Rosistilla ulvae: one gene and its partner. The protein of the gene in region 1 binds, or shares a complex with, the protein of each later gene. Links are inferred from orthologs where the notes say so. Each region holds a gene or a part of one and is shown in the gene's direction. Other genes may lie near its edges. The genes, in order: carB and carA.

Region 1 (9,091 bases):
CGAGTTGTCGCTTGCCGTCGAAGCTTACGAGCAATTGAAAGCCGCCGGCGTCAAGGTTCGCGTCGTCAGCATGCCTTGCTTCGAATTGTTCGAAGACCAAGACGCCGCCTATCGCGAGAGCGTTTTCCCTGCGTCGTGCACCGCTCGCATCGCTATCGAAGCGGGCATCCGCCAGTGCTGGGATCGCTACTTGGGCAGCGAAGGCGAATTTGTTGGCATGGACAGCTTCGGCGCTTCGGCACCGGCTCCTCAGCTGTACGAAAAGTTTGGCATCACGACCAAAAACATCGTTGCCGAAGCCAAAGCTTTGTTGGCGTAACGCCGTTGGAAATCGGTGACGCTGCGAACCTCGCGGCGTCATCGAAAACTGGCGTTACTAGTAGCGCCAACGCGGTCTCGCAGCGGACAAGGAGACCGGCTTCATTGTTCGCCCGCCGGTCAATACGGCGATCAGCGTTGGCGTGTAGCGGCTGGCGAATTGAGCCAGCAGCAAGCTGCAAACGATTGCGGCTGGTGCGGCGATCCAAAAGCTGAACTCTTCGCCGACGATCCTGCTCGTGATCCGGCGGAGCACTTCCCGCATCGGGAACTCGTGTACCAGGTAGACGAAAAAGCTGAACTCGGCCAACCGGCTGAGTCGCTGATTTTCGATCCGCCGTGTGATGCTCAACAGCCCCAAGCAACCCGTTGCGATGGCGGCTTTCTGTAGCAACAGCGAGAGCGTTGTAAAGTCGCGAATGTACCAGTTATCGAAACTGGGATCGATCGCGACGCGAATCGTCAACAACAGAATCCAGGTCGCAAGCAGCGCGAAGCTGAAGCGCTTCGGGGCGCGGATCAGGCTCTCCAGAAGATCGATCCGCGTGACGGCCCAGCAACCGAGGGTGAAGCCGAGCAGCGTTTCGACGTTCAGGGCGTACCATCCGGCGACGATCGGAGCGGGTTGCCATTCCATCGTCCACAGAACCGCCAAGATGCCTAAGATGATGCGTGGTGCGCGGCGGACGGCGAACTGGACCAACGGCGCTGCGACGACCAATAGCATTAGGTCGCGGAGGAACCACAGTTGTTCGGCTAGCGGATGCAGTAGGATCCGGGCGAAGAACTGCGACGGTTCCAATTGCGTCGGCTTGCCGCTGAGCATCTGGATCGTCGACCAACTTGCAAACGCGATCAACGAGATCAACAGATAGGGGACCAACAAGCTGGCGGCGCGCTGCCGCAGCTTGGCGAGGTAGTTGTTGTAGCTGCCGGTGAACGTTAGAAAGTAGAAGAACCCGGCGGCAAAGGCGAAGACTGGGACCGCGATTCGGGCGATTCCATTGATTAAAAATTCTTGAAGCCAGCCATTTAGATTCCCACCCGTGGCTGCGGCCGAGCGATAGTGAATCAGTACGACCAGCACCGTCGCCCAGAGGCTGGCGGTGCGGAACGACTGTTTTAATTCCTGCGACGGTTGCATGGATTGCGATGGTGGAATTGGGGCGAAGGAAGCGATTGCGCGGACGTCCGCGGCGACAGCGCGGATTACTTTGGTAGCCGCTGTGAAACTCTAGCACGCCGACCGCTGGAGGATCTTTTGGGAATTCGGTCGCGGAGTAACAACGACTTGGATGCGGCGTCCCCAATCACTGAACCACGACGTTGGCAAGTCGTCCCGTTGGTGATGGTTGCGCTGAACGTGGTCGGGATCTTCTTGGCGTATGGGGCGACGATCATCTTGGCCCGCGAGCTGTCGCATCTCGCGTTCGACCAATACATCGGGGCGATCGCAACGCTGGGACTGTTCGCGGCGCTCGCCGAAGGCGGGTTTGGCAAATACGGCCTGCGCGTGATTCCGATCTACAACGAAGCGCAAGATGGTGGCCGGATCGCCGGTTATTTGCGATTTGCGTTCCTGGGGACGTTGCTGCTGAGTTTGTTATTGGCGATCGCGATGATCTTCTTGGCCGCTCCCTTGCACTCGGGCAACCGTCGCGATGTGGTTACGCTTGCGTTTGTCTATCTTCCCTCGATGGCGGGCGCTGGGGTGGTGATCGATCTGCTGCTGGCGTTTCGCATGCCGATCATCGCGATGGTGATCTCGCGGATCGTTATCCCGGCGACTACGTTGCTGTTGATTCTAACGCTAACGCAAACGATGCACTTCAACGCCAGCCACGCCGTGTTGTGTTTCGCCAGCGGCAGCGTGCTGGCGTTGCTGTTGGGGATGTTGTTCTGCTACCGGCAAGCGAGTCCGCTGGTGGGCGATGCGGAGGTGGAGACCAACGTCCGCGGTTGGATCAGCGAAAGTCTGGCCTTCATGTTCTTCACGTTCATGGTCTCGTGGCTGTTTCGTTCGACCTTGGTGATCACCCATCACATGCCACACGGCGATATTGGGGTTGGTCTGTTGGCACCCGCCTTTGAGACCGGCGGCTTGATTCTGCTGCTCAGCAAATCGACCGACAAGTTCTTTCAGCCAGCGGTTTCGCTGTATCTCGAGGCGAACGATTGGCGGCAGATGTCGATCCTGCGGCGCGACCGCGGCTTGATGATTGGAGCCGGCATCGTCCTGTTTTTGTTGGTCGTCCTGTTTTTCGGGAAAACGATTCTGGGGATCTACGGACCCGACTTTGTCGCTTCTTATCCGGCGCTCTGTTGGGTCGCCGTCGGTTCGAGCATGACGACGCTGTTTTCGCTGGCACCCACGTTTTTGTTGTACGCCGGCCGTCGTCGCTTGCTCACCTGGCTGCTGGGGTTCCACGCGGCGCTGCTGCTGGTCTTGACGGTGATCTTGTACTGGGAGTTTGGTGGGACCGGAGCGGCCGCGGCATATGCGGTCTGCGTCACTTCGTATTCATTGTCGAACCTCTACTTTGCCAATCGCGAGTTCCAGACACTCAAATCGAACCTGCGGGAAACCGATCCCGTTGCGATCGATTAACGTTGGCGGCAGTCGATTTCCAGAGAGTGGCGGTATGGTGAGCGGATTCCTTCCCGTTTTCTGAGCGCTGGATGCGTTCGCACGATCGTCGAAACCCTAGCGATTGGGGGATTGCCGCAAGTGTGGAGCAAGGTTTTGCAGCCTAGAAGCGTTCTCCGGGCCCTACCACTTTTCCGGTGGTTTGTTAACATTGCCGGGGTTTTGCGCCCGTCCTGATCTCTTCCACTCCATCAAAGGTTCCCTTCCTGTGCCACGTCGCGACGACATCAAGAAAATCTTGCTGATCGGTAGCGGACCGATCGTCATCGGCCAAGCTTGTGAATTCGATTATTCCGGCACGCAGGCTTGTAAAGCTCTGCGTGAGGAGGGGTACGAGGTCATCTTGGTCAACAGCAATCCGGCCACGATCATGACCGATCCGGGAACAGCTGATCGGACCTACATCGAACCACTGACCTGGCAAATGGTCGAGAAGATCATCGCCAAGGAGCGTCCCGATGCGCTGCTCCCAACGCTCGGCGGCCAGACCGGTCTGAACACCGCGATGGACCTGGAAGCCAACGGCGTGCTGGAGAAGTACGGCGTGGAGATGATCGGTGCTCGCGCCGATGTGATCGCCAAAGCGGAAGAACGCGAACAGTTCAAACAGGCGATGGACAAGATCGGCCTGGACGTCTGCCGCGGCGAAACGGTCCGCAATCTGACCGACGCCCGCCGCGTGATGAACGATGTTGGTCTCCCCTGCGTCGTCCGCCCCAGCTTTACGATGGGCGGCTCCGGTTCGGCGATCGCTTACAACCGCGACGACTTCGACGCCCTTGTGCAAAACGGCTTGGACCAAAGCCCGGTCACCGAAGTTTTGATCGAAGAGTCGATCATCGGTTGGAAAGAATATGAAATGGAAGTCGTCCGCGACATGGATGACAACTGTGTGATCATCTGTTCGATCGAGAACTTCGATCCGATGGGCGTTCACACCGGCGATTCGATCACTGTCGCACCCGCGCAGACGCTGACCGACAAAGAGTATCAACGGATGCGCGACGCATCGTTGGCGGTGATTCGCGAGATCGGCGTGGAGACCGGTGGATCGAACATTCAATTTGCGATCGAACCGACAACAGGTCGGATGATCGTGATCGAGATGAATCCGCGGGTCAGCCGATCGTCGGCGCTTGCGAGCAAGGCGACAGGCTTCCCGATCGCCAAGATCGCTGCCAAGCTGGCTGTCGGTTACCGCTTGTGGGAACTGCCCAACGATATCACGCAAAAGACAAAAGCTTGTTTCGAACCGTCGATCGATTACGTCGTTACGAAGATCCCACGGTTTGCGTTTGAGAAGTTCCCCGAAGCCGATCCGACCTTGATGACGCAGATGAAGAGCGTCGGCGAGACGATGGCGATCGGACGAACCTTTAAAGAGTCGTTCCAGAAAGCGCTCCGCGGACTGGAAGTTGGTGCCTTCGGTTTTGGCGGCGGCAGCAAGGATATGTGGGGTGGCGAATCGCAGCCCGACCGCGACGAAGTGATCGCCAAGTTGTCGACTCCCAACGCCGAACGGATCTTCTATCTGCGGTACGCGCTGAAGATGGGGATGACGATCGAAGAGATCTTCGAACTGACCAAGATCGACCGCTGGTTCTTGGACCAATTGCAACAGATCGTCGAGCATGAGAACTTCTTGCTGCAAGCGGAATCGCTCGAATCGCTCAGCCCGGCCGATCTGAAATACACGAAACAATTAGGTTTCTCCGATCGCCAGCTGGCAATTATTTTCGACTCCAGCGAACTCAAGGTTCGCGAATACCGCAAGGAACAAGGGGTTCACGCGGTCTTTAAATCGGTCGACACCTGTGCTGCGGAATTCGAGGCCTTCACGCCTTACTACTACAGCACTTACGAAGACGAGAACGAGGCGCCGCCCAAGGGTGATAAGAAGCGGATCATGATTCTTGGTGGCGGTCCAAACCGGATCGGCCAGGGAATCGAGTTCGATTATTGCTGCTGCCATGCGAGTTTCGCGCTCCGCGACATGGGCTATGAATCGATCATGGTCAACAGTAATCCGGAGACTGTCAGTACCGATTACGACACCAGCGACATCCTGTTCTTCGAACCGCTGACGATCGAAGATGTGTTGAACATCTGCGACAACGTTCAACCCGACGGCGTGATCGTTCAGTTCGGCGGCCAGACGCCGTTGAATCTCGCTCGCGGATTGGCCAACGCCGGCGTGCCGATCATCGGAACCAGCGTCGACACGATCGAAGCGGCCGAGGATCGCGAGCTGTTCCAACAACTGATCGATGAACTGGGGCTGCGTCAGCCGCCAAGCGGCATCGCGCGGACGATGGAAGAAGCTCGCGGCGAAGTCGATCGGATCGGGTTCCCCGCGTTGGTTCGACCCAGCTTTGTCTTGGGCGGCCGAGCGATGGAGATCTGTTACGACCACAAGCAATTCGATCGCTACGTCGCCGAAGCGTTTGTTGTCGCCGAAGGGCAACCGGTTCTGATCGATCGGTTCCTAGAGGATGCGATCGAAGTCGACGTCGACGCGCTCTCCGATTCCAAGGACTGCGTGCTGATGGGGATCATGGAGCACATCGAAGAAGCGGGTGTCCACAGCGGCGACTCCGCTTGTGCGATTCCGCCTCACAGCCTGCCCGAATCGATCCTCGACGAGATCCGCGTCGCAACGAAACAATTGGCACTGCGACTGAAAGTCGTCGGCCTGATGAACATCCAGTACGCTGTCAAAGTGGAAGATGGCAAGCCGACGCTGTACATCATCGAAGTCAATCCGCGAGCCAGCCGTACCGTGCCGTTTGTCGCCAAAGCGACCGGCGTCGCGGTGGCGCGATTGGCCACTCAAGTCATGTGCGGCAAGACGCTTGCCGAAGTCGGTGTGACCGGGGAAACGATCCCGTCGCACGTCTCGATCAAAGAGAGCGTCTTTCCGTTCCGCAAGTTTGCTGGCGTCGACATCGTGCTCGGACCGGAGATGCGAAGTACGGGCGAGGTGATGGGAACGAGCAAGAGTTTCTCGCTGGCGTTTGCCAAGAGTCAGATCGCGGCGAGCACGGTCCTTCCAAGCGAAGGGAACATCTTCATCAGCCTGTCGTCGCGTCACAAGGACTTTGCGATCAAGCTTGGCTCGCGTCTCCGCGATCTCGGCTTCAGCATCCTGGCGACCTCGGGTACCGCGAAATTGCTCGAGGAATCGGGCGTGGCGGTAACGTCGATCAAGAAGCTTGCCGAAGGGCATCCGAACCTTATCGATTACCTGAAGAACGAAGAGGTCCAGTTGATTATCAACACGCCCAACGGCAAAGGGGCTCGCACCGACGAAGGTCGCATCCGCGCTTCGGGCGTTCAACACGGCGTCCCATGCATCACGACGATCGCCGCAGCCGAAGCCGCAGTCGGCGCGATGGAGGCGCTCAAAGAAGGCGCCCTGGACGTCGAGTGCCTGCAAGATCGGTTCGGACTGTAGAGTTCCGCACGGCGCATTGAAGGCGCCGATGTGTTGAACGCAATCCGCCGAAATGGAAACAAAGGCCACCGCGATCGAAACACGATCGCGGTGGTCTTTTGCGTATCTGTGGCGCGAATCCAAATCGCCACAGACCTGGGACTTGCGTCGCCAGGCTGTCTCATGCCGTCGCTTCGCTACTGGTGGGGTGGCGCCTCATCTCGCGTTCTTCTCTGACACGGGGCGAAGCTTGGGGTGGCTCGTCTCTTTCTTTTTCGCGATTCGTTAGGGGGAACCGCGGGCGGCGTCCCCCTGGCGTTTGTTGAGCGAAATCGCTGGTTTATCGATGACGCTGCTGCTGTGGTTATGCAGCGTTCCCCCACAGTGTTGGCTTGACAAATGTGTCTAACTGAACACATAGTTAAAGTGTAGGTGCAGGATGGTTGAGAAGATCCCTGCGTTTGATCGCAACGGTTTGCTCCCGATGGGAGATTACGACGTCTCGTTGTTTGATCTACGCGGGTCCGTTCTGTGCTGCGGTCCGGACGATCGCCAAGCGTATCCGAACTGGGATTCGGCATGGCGGGTTTGGTTGGTTGAGCAACTTGCGATTATGGCACAGCAGCTATGGCAAGTTGGTGTGGAATCGATTTTTGTCGATGGATCATTTGTCGAAGACAAGGATCATCCCAACGATATCGACGGTTACTTTGTTTGTGACCGCGATGAATTTGTAAGTGGACGCTTGGTGGCGGCATTGAATCGTTTGGACCCGCAGAAGGTGTGGACGTGGGACCATTCGCTCCGCCGAGCTTATCCAGGATATCCGAAGAAGCAATTGCCGATGTGGCATGTCTACCGCGTGGAACTCTATCCGCATTTCTCCGGGCTTGGTTCGGGGATTCGCGACGCGCGTGGGAACGAATTGGAATTCCCCGCCGCCTTTCGGCAGTGCCGGCGCGATGGGAAGCCTAAAGGAATTATCCGATTGCTAAAGGCGACAGGATCATGATTCGCAATGAACAAGAGTATCGCGAGGCGTCCGATCGGATTGAAGCCGAACGCAACCGTCTGGATGCACATCGCAAGAGTTTAAGTGAATCGGGGCTGGGCGACACAGAGCTGACACGTGCGATGGAACCCTTGGTTTCGTTCCATGAGCAGTTGAGAGAAGAGGTCGCTCACTACGAAAACTTAAAACGCGGCGTCTTTCCCGATCTCCAAAACCTCCGGGGACTGGGAGTGCTGCTCGTTTCGTTGCGTATCGCTCGCGGTATCACGCAGCGCGAGCTTGCTGCCAAGTTGGATGTTCACGAATCGCAGGTCTCTCGCGATGAACGCAACGAATACCACGGCGTCACGCTCGATCGTGCGAACCGAATTCTCGATGCGCTCGATGTCCGCCTGCAGACCACCGTGGTCGAAGCTCCCCTAGGTCGCGAAACAACCGACGCCTAGCGACGGTTTTCGTTATGCGGTCGCGTTGTCTAACTGGCCGTTGGTTGTTGTCGGTCGACGCATCGCGTTGATCGTGACGACGGCGATAAACAGGATCGCGCCGACGATGTCGATGGTTAATCCGACGCGGACTTCGCCGATTTTGGTGATCGGTGCCAACAACAGCGCGGCTGATATGAACATCAACACCCGTTCGAAGACCGACAGACTGTTGCGGAAATAGCCCGCGATGCAGCCCGCCAAGGCAAGGATCCCGATCGTCGCGGCGGTCAACGCGTGCGCGATTGCAAACGCGGTGGGCGATTGGCCATCGGGAGCCAACAGGCACAACGCCGGTCGGTAGACAAACATAAACGGCAGCGTGAATCCGACCAACGAGAAGCGGAACGCGGCAAACGAGGTCTTCATGATCGGCGCCTCGGCAATCGAAGCGCTCGCGTAACCGGCAAGTGCCACCGGCGGCGTGACCATCGACATCATGCCGAAGTAGAAGATGAACAGGTGAGCGACCAATGGGATCACTCCCAATTCGCCCAACAACGATCCCATCAACGTCGCCATCAACAGGTAACAGACGACCGAGGGAACCCCCATTCCCAGGATCAACGAACAGACCATGATGCCGAGCAGGGCGAGGAACAGATTCGTTTCGACAACACCTTTGATTACCGAACTAAAATCGGTTGCGATCCCGGTCTGCTGCACGATCCCAATGATGATTCCAACGCACGCGCTCGCTGCGACCAGCGAGATCCCGTTCTTGGCCGATTTGGTCATCGCCGACGTCATCTCCGGACGCCAGGCGGGGTGGATCAGTCCAAAGATCAGCAAGCCGAACATGCCAACGATCGCCGATTCCAGCAGCGAACCAACCATCAACAGCGGACTAAACTCTCCACTGGTCGGATGGATCCATGAACTGGCCATGAATGTTTGTAGTCCCGAGGGGACCGAATCGTGGATAAAGATCGTCGCTTGGTGCAGCAACAGCACGGCGAAGAAGCTGAAGAACGCCATCCAACGAGCCGACGCGCTGATCGCAAGCTCTTTGCGAAGCGTGGCGAAGACCAAGATCACGGCCAACGCACCGGTCACGCTGCGGAATGGTGAGAAGCCAGCGATCAGCAGGCCGATCAAAGTTCCCAAGGCTCCGAAAAAGACCATCGCTTCGAAACCGGAGAGCTTCTTTTTGCTGACCTCTTGCGTGTCGAGCCCCTCGGCGCCTAGACGCCGCG
Region 2 (8,225 bases), 2.3 Mb from region 1 along the record:
GACGCTTGCGACTCAGCTGAGCATTCCACTCACCCGATGCCATCGTAGGAACTTTTGCGGTGACATACACCTGAGGCGGCACGCCGACGGTGGCTAGCCCAGCCAACGCTTCTTCGACCGACGCCACGCGCCGCTGCGTATCTTCCGGCGTAGCCGCCTGCAGCACATAGATATGACGATGATTCGCAGGCGTCTGAGTGGCGATCCATTGAACGCGGTTGCGGCCGACGGCGGTCAGAATCGAATCGTCGGGGCGGAAAACCTCGTGGCTGAGCGTATTGTGCAACCGCCAGCCGTTGTTGGCCATCGTCTCGAAGGGACCTCGCACCTTGTAGGCGTCGTGCTCTAAGAACGGTTGCGGCCAGGATTGATTGCGCAAATAGTCGATCTTGCAGTTGTGCATCGCAACTTTCTTGTGATGCCAAAAGGAATCCCAATCAGCCGTTGCGGTGGTGGCCATTCCAACGATGATGGAGGCCAGCAGAAGTTTTCGCGAAGCTTGCATGATGGGAAGGCTCCTTGCCTAGAGACTTTCGAATTCTAAAGGCTCGTAATTACGTTGGATCGGCCACGGGATCGAAAGATCCCACACACCTGGATTCCGAGTTCACATCCCCCAGGCCAGACTTAGGTTGGCGTGGTATCGATGCGGTATTCTCAGGTATCGGCCGATGGAAGCCCGCAGCTTTGCCGTCGCGTTTGTTCGCGACATTCGCTGCCTGATACGCACAACCGCTACTATTTGCCGGGTCGACATCGTGTCATCGCTATATCAAACTATCGAAGCTCCCACCGCCCCCTCCGCCGCTGCTTGGTACCTTCGCATGCATCGTTACGCGAAACGACAAACCTTTCGAATGTGGATTCGCATTCGTCGCTTTGTCATGCACAACATCCTGCATGCCGACGACCCGCCCCATCCGCTGGCACTCGGGGTTGCGATCGGATTATTCGTCACCTTTACCCCGACGATCGGGCTGCAGATGCTGCTGGTGATGTTCCTCGCCTGGGCCTTGCGGGCCAACAAATTGGTCGGTCTTCCGATCGTTTGGCTCAGCAATCCCGCGACGTTTGTGCCGATCTATCTCCCCTGTTACCAGGTCGGACGGCTGCTGTTGGGCAGCGAACCTAAAGGCCGCGATTGGTGGCATGGCTTGCAACATCCCCCCACAGGATTCTTGAACAAGACCGAATTCTATTGGACCAGAATCTGGGAGATTATCGGCCCCCTGACGGTCGGCTGCTTGGTCGTCGCCAGTATTGTCGCGGTGCTCGGATACTGCCTCGCTTATTCGGTGATCTACACCTATCGAATGAAACGCTTTGGGGCGATCACCCCGCCGTAATCGTTAGATGCAGGGAAGTCGAAACCAATCCTCCCAGCAGCGGAAGCCTCCAACGGACGCATTGGGCCGAACAATTCGTGCAGATGCGCGAAGCTCTTCCCCAGCCGCCCGTCATAATTCCCGGCGGCGATTCGGATCAATTCGGGCGTCTCGGCACTCCCCGCTTCACAATCGCACATGATCGTGATGCAGGAGGTGTCCCGCGACTGCGTTAACACAATGCCGCAACCATTTTTCATCGTGAGCGGTGATCCATACGCGCCATAGTTCCCGCGAAAGCCCTCGGCGTACGTATCCCCAACAATCGACTTCCGGTCCGGCATGGAATGCATCTCGGGAAACAGAGGGGGCAAAAAGGGAGCCCAAACGCCGGACGAGCCTTTCGTAGCAGGCGTCGCGACGTTATTCGGCGCGGCCGCGACCGGGATAGACCGCATCTTCGGTGACGACAAAATCCATCGAGATATCGTGGCCGGCGACAGGGATTTCGGGGAACATTTGGCATTCGAAGGCCAGCGAAATCAGCGGCGTATCGGCGCGAGCGTGTTCGAGCAATTTGTCGTAATACCCTTTGCCATGCCCGGTTCGCCCCCCGCTGCGATCAAAAGCGACGCCCGGCACGATCACCAGATCCAGTTCGGCAACCTCGCCCCGCTTGCTGGCTAGTTCCCGCAAATCGGTTCGCGGTTCGAGGATCTTGTACATCCCGACTTCCAGTTCGTCCATCGATTCGAGATGGAACAGCTTTAGATCGCCATCGACGCAAAACGGCACGACGATCTTTTTGCCCGACGCCAGCGCGTCGGGCAATGCGTGTCGCGTGCGAACTTCGTCGCGAACGTCGACGTAATACATCACCACCGCGGCGCTTTGGTACTGCGGCATCCGATGCAACCGATCGGTGATCCGCTGACTGACCACTTCCTTGGCCGCTTGCTCCTTGCGATTGGCGTGAGCTTGCTTGCGAATCGCGTCCTTGCGTTGGGCGATCTCGTTTTCAGGCAACGTCATGCCTCTCCACTCCTGTGGTTTGCTTGCGTCGATATCTCCTACCACTGTAGGGCTTTACGCCCATCTAACCAGGAGTTCGATGCGGGGGCGAGGGAGAGTGTTTCCAACCGCGGAGCAAAAAATTGCAGCTCCATTGGCTTTGGACTACGATAAAGCGACCCCGTGGTTTCTGATTGACACAATCTTCGAAGTAATGGCGATTTAGCGATGATTTGGTTTTACGGTTGGTGTGCTCTGATCGCTTCGATTGTTCTTGCGGTACCGATCGCGGCTCTGTTGGAAAAACGAGCTGAAGCGGGACCGTCGACGCGAGGCAGCAAAAAATCGGCAGAGGAAGAGGGCGAACTGATCGAAGAGGCCGAGCCGATCGATGAAGCGGAGGAAGCCGAATTCGTCGACGACGCGGAAGTCGCTGAGGAGGCGGAGTTTGTTGGCGAGGCCGAAGAGGTGGTCGAATTTGGCGATCCCGCCGACGATTTCGAACAGCTTCGCTGATCGGCAACCTGTTTCACCACCTTGTCGCAGTGGGGAAAAGGCTATACGTTTCAATGAGAACGCAGCCGCAAAACATCACCCCCAAGCAAGCTTTATGAACACGCGAGCCCCTGCAAAACTGGCACTGGAAGATGGCACTGTCTACACCGGCATTTCGGTCGGTGCGGCGGGCGAAGTCGATGGCGAAGTCGTCTTCAACACCGCAATGACCGGGTATCAAGAAATCTTGACCGACCCAAGCTACCGCGGCCAGATCGTCACGATGACCAGTCCCGAGATCGGCAATTACGGGATCAACGATGACGACCGCGAACATCAGGAGCCTCGGTTGTCGGGATTTGTGATCCGCGAATCGAGCCGCGTCTACAGCAACTATCGCGCTCAAGGCGGCCTAACCGAATATCTGCAAAAACATGGCGTCGTCGCGATCGCCGAGATCGACACCCGGGCTTTGGTCCGCCGCATCCGAGATCTCGGAGCGATGAAGGGAATTCTGTCGACGACCGATCTGGACGATGCCAGCTTGGTTGCCAAGGCGAAGGCTTCTCCTGGACTGGTCGGCCGCGACCTGGTCTGCGAAGTGATGCCGAAATCGGTCGAAACCTGGTCGGTTCGCTTGGACGAATGGACCGACGCTTCGACCCCCGATTCGGGTGCCCATATCGTCTGCCTCGACTTTGGCATGAAATGGAACATCCCGCGACACTTGCATTCCCGCGGCAATCGCGTGACCATCGTCCCCGGTTCGACCACCGCCGACGAAATTTTGGGCATGGAACCCGACGGAATCTTTTTGTCCAACGGCCCTGGCGATCCCGAACCGCTCGAGTACGCGCAACAAACGATTCGCCAGCTGATCGGCAAGAAACCGATCTTCGGAATCTGCCTGGGACACCAATTGCTGTCGCTGGCATGTGGCGCGAAAGCGTTCAAGTTGAAGTTTGGGCATCGTGGAGTCAATCAACCGGTCTTGGATCTAACCACCGGGAAGATCGAAATCACCACGCAGAACCATGGCTTTGCGATCGAGCAATCGTCGCTGCCCGACTGCTTGGAAGTGACCCACATGAATCTGAACGACGATACCGTTGCGGGCGTTCGGCACCGCCAACACGATGCGTTTAGCGTCCAATACCACCCCGAGGCTTCGTCGGGTCCCCACGACAGCCACTATCTATTCGATCGCTTCCAAGAATCGATCTCTTCTCAACCCGCCGGCTCATAAACGAAGAACCGTTTGCGAGCCCGCGGCTGCGGCGGCGGGGAAGCTTGGTAATTCGGCGTCGGTTCGACCGACGCTCCGCTGCCGGCCGCTGCCGCCGCTTCACCGAACTGTCGCGAACCCGCTTGATGGATTCGCATCCCGGTTGCCGCGGGGCCGTTGCCGTTTGGCGTGGGCGAACCATTCCATGACAGCGACCCGCGGGTCGCTTCGGCTGGCGTTGCCAACGGCTGCCTGGCAATCTCTTCGACCTGCAATCCGGTCTGCGGCTGCACGTACTTCAACGGCAGATCGATGTTCCAATCCTTCGAGCGGTTGGCGATGTCCATCGGATCGGGACTTGCGTTCCGAGTGGCATCGGGGATCAACGCCGTCGGTTGCACCAACGCTTCGGCAAACGGGCGTCGGGACTGAGGAAGTTCCGGAAACGCTGCGGTTTCGCTGCCGGAATCCGTTCGCGGCGTGAGTCCGTCGGCGGCATAAGCCACCTCGGAAAGGTTCAACCCCGACAGATCGCCGGCATCGACATCAATCTCCTCAAGCGGCGAAATCAACGACGCGACCTGAGACCGCTCTAACGGTGGTGGCTCAAGCTCTTCGTGGCTTGTTTTGCGAAATGGAAGTGCCGCCAGGATGCCTAGCGACAAGACAAACAGTGAAGCCAATAAAGATCGCACAGAATTTCCAGGGATTAAAAGCAACGCCTGTTCAAGACAGACTCGGTTTTGCCATTTCATCCATGAAACGTTGGGGGCTTCCCGCGATAAGAACAGATCGAACAGCAGGTAGACGATCCTGCAACCGATCATCAAAAAAGTTCAGCAATCCTCCGCCAGCACCGCCGCTTATCGGGGTTGGGTAAATTCGGGGGTTCCACCGCGCCGGCGCGCGACAACTTTTCAGCACCAAACGACAGCTCGCTGCAGCGCCGACGCGGGGCCATTGCGCCGAACCGATCGCCCCCATTTCGACTCGCATTCCCGCCGCGAACGTGCGTGAAGATGTGCCGAAAAACGAATTGCGAATTTGCGAACCAAGATCGGCCACAGATGGGTTGCATAAAGTGGACAGATTCGCAAGAATTACGCGACTGATGAAACGGCGATCATCCGATACAAAGTTTCAGCATTGGTTAGTAGGAGCGGTGGCTGAGTGGTCGAAAGCGCCGGTTTGCTAAATCGGTGATCCGGGCAACTGGATCCGCAGGTTCGAATCCTGTCCGCTCCGCTTCTAACCACTTCTTATCGATCTCAACGCCCCAATTCATCTCGAGATTGGTGTGGCGGCACATTCGGCATAATTGATACTTTTCGTTCAAGAAGTTCAATCGGCACCGCCGAATACCCATCATGGCGTCGGAATATCCACAACGAGTCGTTGTGTTGTGCTTCGCCGAACCACACCCAATGTCACCTCGCGTGAACGATCGATTGTTCCGGCAATCTCTCATTCAGGACTGTTCCTGAATCACAAGAAGGTGACGAAAAGCGAGGGATCGCGATGCGTATCGCATTGTTGTTAACTGCTCTGTTTGTATTCGCCGCCACTGTCCGAGCGGAGATTCCTTGGAACGCCGACCTCAAGGTCGCCCACCAGCAAGCGCAAGCCGAGGGGAAGCTATTGCTTGTCCACTTCGAAAGCGACAACTGCGTCTGGTGCGACCGCCTGGAAGCGGGGGCGTTCCAAAGCCCCGACGTTGCCGCCGTGATCCAACAGGCCTACGTGCCCGTGAAGATCAACGCCAGCAAAAACAAGAAGCTTGCCGAATACTTTAAGGTCAATCGATTCCCGACCGATGTCGTCGTCGACGCCTCCGGCGCAGTCCACTCCCACAGCGTCAGCCCCCAAGCTCCGCTGCAGTACATCACCATGCTGCAAGAAGCCGCGACCAAGGGGGGCCACCCGATCGGAGCTCCTGCCGCGAACATCGCACAGCAACAACAAGCCCCGGCACAAGCGGCGCTGCAATCGCCCGCGATCGCAGCCCAAATGCCTGCGACACCGCCGACGGCAGCCGCCCCGGCGGGCCAACCGCAACAAGCCGTTGCAGGCAACGCCCCACCAGCCGGTGGCGGATATGCATTGCCCCCATCGGCAGCCGGAAACGTCGCCGCCAACGCGCCGTCGAACCAGTTCCAACTGCCCAGCCATTCACCACTGCAAGCGCCGCCAGTGACTCCGGTCTCCGCCGCGATCTCGATGCCGCCGTCGAAACCGATTCACCAGAATGATGGTGGGGCCGCATCGATCGCAGCTAACGAATTTGCCACCAACCCAACTCCAGAACCTGCGAGCCAAGCGGCTGCAACGACACCAAGCCCGTCGGCGGCACCTCCGCTGGCAATGGACGGCTATTGCCCCGTCGCAATCTTGGAGGAAACTCGCTGGGTCAGCGGCGACAAGCAATTCGGTGCGATCCACCTTGGCAAACTGTACCTGTTCAGCAGCGATCAGGCTCAAACCAAATTCCTCGCCGACCCGGAGAAATACACTCCGGCCCTGGGAGGCATGGACGTCGTACGGTTCTTTGAAAACCAAGAACAACTCGAAGGCAACCGTGAATTCGGCCTGCACCACCAAGGCCAGCTGTACTTCTTCACCAGCGAGGACTCACTGAAGCGGTTCTTCCAATCGCCCGAATCCTACAGCGTGAAAGCTCAAGACGTGATGCACCAAGCGATGAGCCAAGTGCGACAACTTCACTAAACAGCTTCCTCAGGACAGGGCTGCTCTATCAGCCGTCCGCACATTGCTATCGATGTGCACTAGAGCGAATGCCAATGCCGCGACCGATAATGGTCGCGGCGTCTCAGGGCGATGAAGCACCGTCGGCCGACAGTTCGTTGCGATCCGAATCGGGAACAGCAAACGACGGCCGCGCGTCGCGAAGGATCGCTACCGCAAGGGCCAGCAGCAAAACCGTCGCCCCCCAATAAAAAAGGCGCACTCCACGAGCGCCATAGCGTCGGTGAACCTTGCTCGCCACGCCCAGCTTGTCCGCACCAGGCAAATACCCCAACGCAGCGAGCAACGTGGCGATGGAAAGCAGGATTGTCACCGATCCTACAAAGATCTGATCGCCCGACATAAATGCACCTCGCTTGCGCCTTGGCTCGGCCAACAAATACCCCTTGCCGGACTCATCTCTCCAAGCATTCGAGCCAAGATACTACGTCGCTAGCGACCGCAACAGACCGCGACGCCCGATGCGCAGGGTTAGCAAGTGTTTGTGAACCGGCGAAGTAGCCGTGCCACGCCATCACGTGCTGGCTGACACCTCAAATTGAAACACTGCTTCACCCTACAGTTGCAAGATCTTCACGCTGAAATGCCGTCCCCACACCTCGATGCACATGTGCACAAATCGCACGCCCAACTATTCGATATGTGAACAAATGCCGATCTATCCCGAAAGAGTTTGGGTAGTTCTTCAGGGTTAGTCCAAGTTCACACGTAGGTTGCGCCCCCCCACACAGTAATATCTATGCACTGTGCGGTCGGGAATGAAGCAATTGCATTTTGATGAAGCGTGCCAAGCCTTTCTGGCCGCGTTAAGCATAGCCCCGCCCCCCTGTGGTATTTCCCACCTGCCGCCCAATGCAAAGGCGAGGCGTCCCATCGATCTGTTCCTCTTGCAATCGATTCTTGGCGAACACTGAACAATAAAGAAAGAACCATTCGATGCGTCCTCGAAATTTCCTGTTCCGCAAGACTTCCGAAAAGCGAATCCGATCCAACCTTGCAAGCCGTCGTCGTCGACTGTTGGTCGAAGCATTTGAACCGCGTCGATTGCTGACCGCTTACACCGTAACCACGCTGGAAGACATTGTTGCCGAGGATGGATTGATAAGTCTGCGTGAAGCGATTACTGCGGCAAACGACGACGCGGCGGTGGGCGATGCCGAGGCGGGAAGCGGCGCCGATTCGATTGTTTTTTCGGCTGACGTGTTTCCGTTTACCCAGCTTGGGATCTCGATCTTCGAGACGCTGCGGCTGCCGGGCGGCGAGATTTCCATCACAGACGACTTGAGCATACGTGGGCCAGGTCGAGATGCGATACATGTTTCCGGAGACAATTCGACCTCCTTTTTCAATATCGCAGGCGGTGTGAACGTTTCGATTTCCGACCTGACGTTCACCAATGGACGCTC

What was found.
Region 2: the proteins of carB (region 1) and carA are in contact, whole or in part, in a solved structure (PDB 1KEE), measured with the Escherichia coli proteins. The link is inferred for Rosistilla ulvae from one-to-one orthologs.

The regions. Positions count from the first base shown.
Region 1 is NZ_CP036261.1:3,305,759-3,314,849, forward strand. Bases 2,781-6,619 are described here. They hold carB (carbamoyl-phosphate synthase large subunit), read left to right. Parts: upstream 2,781-3,173; coding sequence 3,174-6,419; downstream 6,420-6,619. Other genes in these bases: EC9_RS11740 (MATE family efflux transporter), read left to right, coding at 2,781-2,926. In the rest of the region: tkt (transketolase), read left to right, coding at 1-319; EC9_RS11735 (acyltransferase family protein), read right to left, coding at 377-1,462; more of EC9_RS11740, read left to right, coding at 1,610-2,780; EC9_RS11750 (DUF6932 family protein), read left to right, coding at 6,838-7,410; EC9_RS11755 (helix-turn-helix domain-containing protein), read left to right, coding at 7,407-7,856; EC9_RS11760 (TRAP transporter permease), read right to left, coding at 7,869-9,091. UniProt on the Escherichia coli protein: Large subunit of the glutamine-dependent carbamoyl phosphate synthetase (CPSase).
Region 2 is NZ_CP036261.1:993,265-1,001,489, reverse strand. Bases 2,039-5,011 are described here. They hold carA (glutamine-hydrolyzing carbamoyl-phosphate synthase small subunit), read left to right. Parts: upstream 2,039-2,946; coding sequence 2,947-4,077; downstream 4,078-5,011. Other genes in these bases: EC9_RS03650 (hypothetical protein), read right to left, coding at 4,059-4,751; EC9_RS03660 (hypothetical protein), read left to right, coding at 2,565-2,852; EC9_RS03665 (5-formyltetrahydrofolate cyclo-ligase), read right to left, coding at 2,039-2,357. Outside these bases: EC9_RS03680 (hypothetical protein), read right to left, coding at 1-505; EC9_RS03675 (DUF2062 domain-containing protein), read left to right, coding at 858-1,346; EC9_RS03670 (hypothetical protein), read right to left, coding at 1,307-1,585; more of EC9_RS03665, read right to left, coding at 1,749-2,038; EC9_RS03640 (thioredoxin family protein), read left to right, coding at 5,575-6,780; EC9_RS03635 (hypothetical protein), read right to left, coding at 6,884-7,162; EC9_RS03630 (choice-of-anchor Q domain-containing protein), read left to right, coding at 7,756-8,225. UniProt on the Escherichia coli protein: Small subunit of the glutamine-dependent carbamoyl phosphate synthetase (CPSase).